DNA from 2 places in the Candidatus Pelagibacter sp. HIMB1636 genome. Region 1 is predicted to be linked to the other one. Evidence: riboswitches for the same ligand, from Rfam matches in the RefSeq annotation. Region 1 holds a riboswitch; the other holds the start of a gene.
The links. A riboswitch is a leader RNA that binds a small molecule or an ion and turns the genes downstream of it on or off. The one in region 1 is predicted to bind glycine.

Region 2: another riboswitch for glycine. It lies ahead of gcvT (glycine cleavage system aminomethyltransferase GcvT); the one in region 1 lies ahead of ACTTA6_RS07230 (malate synthase G).

The regions. Positions count from the first base shown of each region.
Region 1 is NZ_JBNAJP010000001.1:1,374,992-1,378,185, reverse strand. Features, by position in the region: gene secA (preprotein translocase subunit SecA) at 1-347, shown strand, start outside; gene ACTTA6_RS07235 (acetyl-CoA carboxylase carboxyltransferase subunit alpha) at 351-1,445, opposite strand; glycine riboswitch at 1,550-1,637, shown strand; gene ACTTA6_RS07230 (malate synthase G) at 1,717-3,194, shown strand, end outside.
Region 2 is NZ_JBNAJP010000001.1:826,100-829,293, forward strand. Features, by position in the region: gene gcvP (aminomethyl-transferring glycine dehydrogenase) at 1-266, opposite strand, end outside; gene gcvH (glycine cleavage system protein GcvH) at 266-646, opposite strand; gene gcvT (glycine cleavage system aminomethyltransferase GcvT) at 646-1,746, opposite strand; glycine riboswitch at 1,825-1,914, opposite strand; gene ACTTA6_RS04415 (DMT family transporter) at 1,946-2,818, opposite strand; gene ACTTA6_RS04420 (biotin-dependent carboxyltransferase family protein) at 2,818-3,194, opposite strand, start outside.

The DNA.
Region 1 (3,194 bases):
CAAAAGAAATTGAAAAAAGAATATTTTTGCAAACAATAGATTTGAATTGGAAATCACATATACAATATTTAGAACAACTTAGACAAGTGATTGGATTAAGATCTTACGGTCAAAGAGATCCTTTAATTGAATATAAAAAAGAAGCTTTTGATTTATTTTCAAATTTATTAGAAAAACTAAAATTAGACTACGTTACAATTTTAATGAATTTAAAAGTTATAACAGAAGAAAGATCTTCCAATGAGGAAAGAGTAAATCCAAAAACACAAGCCAAAAAAATGGGAAGAAATGAACCTTGCTTCTGTGGATCGGGCAAGAAGTTTAAACATTGCCATGGAGCTTTGTAATTCTTAAAAAAGAAAAAATAAAGAAGCTAAAAATAATAACCCTCCACCAATACCAAATAATAATTTTTTTGATTTGAAAATGTTATCAAAATTATTTTTCTTAATGGTCAAATTACTTAAATCTTCTACATTGCTCATAAAACCATCATTTCTTCCAATTTTTAAAAATTTATTTTTTCTTTCATTCATTATATCTTCTGACGTCATTTCTTTGTATTGATCTAAATTCGTAGAAATAGATTTTCTAACGTTATCAAGCATTAGGTCTCTATCCCTGTGAGCACCACCTAAAGGTTCTGGGATTATTTCATCAATAACTTTTAATTTTAATAAATCTTTTGCGGAAAGCTTCATTGCTTTTGCTGCATCAAGCATTTTTTTTGGATCTCTCCATAATATAGTTGCACAGCCTTCAGGAGATATAACTGAATAAATAGCATTTTCTAGCATGATAACTTTGTTAGACGATGCTAATGCAATCGCACCACCTGATCCACCTTCACCTATAATTATTGCAATAGTTGGAACCTTAAGTTCCATACAGCATTCAATTGATTTTGCTATTGCCTCAGCTTGACCTCTTTCCTCTGCACCAACACCAGGATAAGCGCCTGGCGTGTCTATAAAAGAGATAATTGGAATTTTAAATTTATTTGCTAAATTCATTAAACGAATAGTTTTTCTATAACCCTCAGGTCGCATCATCCCAAAATTTCTTTGAATTCTGCTATCTAAATCTTCACCCTTTTCTTGACCGATAACTAAAACTGACTGACCATTAAATTTTGCAAAACCAGTAAGTACAGATTTATCTTCACCATAATAACGATCTCCAGATAGAGGAATAAAATCTTCGAATAAATTATCTATGAAAAATTTAGACTTTGGTCTGTCTTCATGTCTCGCAACCATGGTGGTTTGCCATGGATCTAGGTTTGAATATATATCATTTAATTTTTGATCTAACTCAACTTGTGTTTTTGAAATTTTTTGGGTATCCACTTCTGATAATCCCTCTTGATTGTATGGATCTTTTAATTTTTCCAATTCTGTCTCTAAATCTTTAATCTCAGTTTCAAAATTAAGATAATTTTTCATAATAAGGTTATAGCGGATGGTTAATTCATAAAAAAGGCAATAAAATGATATTTAATTTAAAGTGTAATTGTTATTAATTGACTCTTTTCTAGAAGAGGATACATATTTTATTGTCGGGAGAGACTATTATATTTAGCACCGAAGGAGCAACCACCCCGGAAACTCTCAGGTAAAAAGGACCGATAGTTGCATAACACTCTGGAAAGAGAATTAATTCCGCCGAAGGAGCAAAACTCTCAGGCAAAAATACAGATGGGGTAATTTAGGTGATATGCAAGAAAAATATATAAATATTAAAACTTTAAAAGTATCTGAAAAACTTTCTCAATTTATTAGCGACGAGCTATTAAAAGAAACAAATCTATCTGTTGATAATTTTTGGTCAGGGTTCGAGAAAACAGTCAATGAATTAGCACCTAAAAATAAAGAATTAATTAAATTTAGAGAAGACTTACAGAAACAGATAGACAATTGGCACATAAAAAATAAGGGAAATGAATTTAATTTGTCAGAATATAAAAAATTTTTAACAGAAATTGGTTATTTGAGAGAAGAAGGTGATGATTTTGAAATATCAACTCAAAATGTTGATGAGGAAATAACAAGTATTGCTGGGCCTCAACTTGTTGTACCAGTCATGAATGCGAGATACGCATTAAATGCAGCTAATGCTAGATGGATGAGCTTATACGATAGTCTGTATGGAACAGATGTAATTGAACAATCAGAAGATAGCGTATCTGAAAGATATGATCCGTTAAGAGGTGAGATGGTAATAAAATATGGAAGAGATTTTTTAGATAAATATTTTCCATTAGCAGGATTGAGTTGGCAAAAAATTACAAGTTTTGCCGTTAAGTATGGAAAATTTAAAGCTTTAAAAGGTGCTGATATATATGATTTGGTAGATGAGAATAAGTTTATTGGTCATAGGGGTGAAGCTGACAACCCGTCTGCTATAATTTTAAAAAATAACAATTTACATATAGAAATTTTAAAAGATTCAAGAGCTTTTGCGGCTCAACAAGATCATGCTGGTATTAGTGACATAATTTTAGAATCTGCGGTGTCAACTATATGCGATAACGAAGATAGTGTAGCTGCTGTAGATGCAGAAGATAAAATTGTTTGTTACAGAAATTGGCTAGGTCTAATGAAAGGTGATCTAAAATCAAAATTTGAAAAAGAAGGAAAATTATTTGAAAGAAAACTTAATCCTAATAGAAGCTATATTTCAAAAGATGGAAAAGGTTTAAAGCTTCATGGAAGAAGTTTACTGCTAGTTAGAAATGTTGGTCACTTAATGACTAATCCATCAATAATTTTAAAAGATGGTAGTGAAGTTCCAGAAGGAATAATGGATGCATTCATTACTACAGCTGCTGCCCTTCATGATATTAAAAAAAAAACCAATTCAAGAACTGGTTCTATTTATATTGTGAAACCAAAAATGCATGGACCAGATGAAACTGCATTTACTGATTTGCTTTTCTCAAAAGTTGAGGAAGTTTTAGGTTTGCCAAAATACACCTGCAAGATTGGAATAATGGATGAAGAAAGAAGAACTTCAGCTAATTTAAAAGAGTGCATTAGATCATTAAAAAATAGAGTTTTCTTTATAAACACAGGTTTTCTAGACAGAACTGGTGATGAAATGCACACCTCTATGGAAGCTGGTCCGATGATTAAAAAAGGTGACATGAAAACTTCAAAATGGATTACAGCCTATGAAAACAATAATGTTGATAT
Region 2 (3,194 bases), 550 kb from region 1:
GTGTAAGTTCCATAGTAACCCATACCAATAAAATTTGAATAAATTTGATTTTTTTTTGAAATCGCTTTCAATTTTCTTAATGCTTCATACTCAGAATTAGACTCTCCTATATTTAATCCATCTTTCAATTGTATCTTTTCTGGAACTGTACTTTTTATTAAATCATCTAATGAATTATAATTAAGCTCCTTCAGCATTTTATTTTGATCTTCTTCTGAAGGTCCAATGTGTCTTTTTAAAAAGTCTTTTTGTGAGTTATGTAACATTAGCTAGCACTCTCCTTTGCAAATTTATCGTATTCTTCTTTGTTCATTAAGCTGTCCATTTCTGAACTATCTTTCAATTTAAGTTTAAAAAACCAAGCTGATCCTTCAGGGTCTTCATTGATCTTTGCAGGATCATCTACTATAGCTTGGTTAGTATCTACTACTTCACCACTTACAGGAGTATAAACATCACTTGCAGCTTTAGTAGACTCAACTACTCCTGCTGTGCCATCTTTTTCAACGTTTGAACCTTTTTCAGGTAACTCAGCAAAAACAATATCTCCCAACATTTCTGTTGCATGTTTTGTAATTCCAATAGTAGCAACATCTCCTTCCACTGTAATCCACTCATGCTCTTTTGAAAATTTAACTTCACTCATTAGTTTACTCCTTTCACATAACTTTTTTTATAAAATGGTAACCCACAAACACTTGCAGGATGTTTTTTTCCTCTTACTTCTAGTAAAACTTTTGTATCAACTTTAGAAAACTCTTTATCAATGTAACCCATTGCTATTGGACCATTTACACTTGGTCCAAAAGTTCCACTAGTAACCTCGCCAATAAGTTTTTCTGACTCATCAAATATTTTAGTTTTTTCTCTAGCAATCAATCTTCCTTCTGGCTTAATCCCAATTCTAATTTTAGAGGTACCCTCTTGTATTTCTTTCATAATTTTATCAGAACCAATAAATCCACCATTTGAAATTCTCTCTTTAGAAATTGCCCAATTTAAGTTTGCTTCAATTGGTGTTTTTTCTGTATCAAGTTCATGTCCATATAAGCACAATCCAGCCTCTAATCTCAAGGTATCTCTTGCCCCAAGTCCTATAAGTTGTGCTCCTTTTTCCATCAAATTCTGAGTAAATCCTTCGGCTAAATCGTTATTAATAGACACTTCAAAACCATCCTCTCCAGTATAACCAGACCTTGTAACAAAAGCTTTTTGATCTTTATAATCAAACCAGTTCCCAGTCATAAAATTAAGTTTTTCAACACCTTCTATTATATTTTTTAAAATCTCAACTGACTTTGGACCTTGAATTGCAATTAATGATCGTTGATCATCAAGAACCATTTCATATTTATCTTTCAGTAAATTTGATAAAATTTTAAAATCATTATCTTTGCATGCTGCGTTTAAAATAATTAAATATCCTTTTTCAATTTTAGTGATTATCAAATCATCATGAATTCCAGCACTATCGTTCATTAAAAAACTATATTTAGAACAGTTTTGTTTCAAATTTTTTAAATCAAGTGGAAAAATTTTTTCAAGATCAGCAGTTAAGTCCACTCCACCATGAATAAATAATTGACCCATATGAGACACATCAAAAATACCTGCATTTGATCTTGTGAATTTATGCTCCTCAACAATCCCTTTGCTGTATTGTATGGGCATTTCATATCCAGCGAATTCTACAAATTTAGCTTGGTTATCTTGATGAAGTTTGTTTAAAGATGTTTTTTTTCCCATACTAACTCTGTCGTACCCATCTGTATTTTTGCCTGAGAGTTTTACTCCTTCGGCGAGAACTCAATCTCTTTCCAGAGTTAATATAATACGGTCCTTTTACCTGAGAGTTTCCTGGGCGGTTGCTCCTTCGGTGTCACAAACTTTGTGATCTCTCCCGTTAATAAATATTCTAATAAATACCGTTTAATGTCAAATGTTATTAGATCGCTTTTTTTTCTGAGGTATATAAATTGTAAAATTGAAGTAAAACTGCAAAAATAACTATTGATCCTCCAATTATAACAATGAAAGGTGGTTGTTCATTTATAAACAACCACGCCCATAAAGGACCTAGTACAGCTTCTGTTAGCATTATGATTGCAACCATTGCCGATGGTGTTCGTTGAGCTCCGATAGTAATAAAGATAAAACCTAATCCTAATTGTAAAAACCCAGCTAAAAATCCTAAAAAAATATCATTAGGAGATATCATTATTTTTTCTGACATTAGGAAACCTATTAACAACGCAAAAACACCTGCAACAAATTGAGCAGGAACCATATCAACAGTTGGATATTTTCTTACTACTAAAATTAATGTAGCAAAGGATATTGGCATTATGAAAGCTGCAATATTTCCTGACATTTGGCCTGGAGATAAAGAACTTCCGACCATTAGAAGTATTCCTGAAATCGCAAGAATTATTGAAGTAAGAGTAATTGCTGAAATTTTTTCTTTTAAAAAAAAGTAACCAAATATTGCTAGGAAGATTGTTTGTGTTTGAATAATAAAATTAGCATTAGCGACTGTTGTGTTATACATCGCGAACACATAACCACTAAAACCAAGTGATAAAATAAATCCACCAAAAAAACCAGGAAATCCTAAATTATAAAAGGATCTAAATACTTGTTTCTTATAAGTTAAAGTTAAATACAAGCTAATAACAATTAGGAAGAATACCGTTCTCCAAAATAATATTTGCCAAAGGGTTGCTCCTTCAAATGACTTAACGATCAAACCTCCAAAACTGAGACTACATGCACCTAGAAAAACTAAGAAGGGTCCTGGAAGTTTTCTAATAATATTCATTATATTTGATTAAGTAAGTTCTGAGTGTCCATCTCATATAATTTAAACAAAGTTTCAGCATCAGATAAATTTATCTCTTTAAATTTGATTTTTGAGCCAGGTGATATTTGTACTAACCGATCATAATCAACACTAGCTACCACACCAATTTTTGGATATCCTCCAATAGTACCATGGTCTGAAAGCATAATAATTGGGTTTCCATCTGCTGGTACTTGGATGACTCCTTTTAACAAACCTTCTGATTTAATATTGGTATTTACAATATTTTCAATTTTTGGACCCTCTAAACGCATCCCCATTCTATCTGAAAGTTTTGATACAGAAAATTCTTTTTCAAAAAATATTTTTTTTCCTTCCTCTGAAAAATAATCAA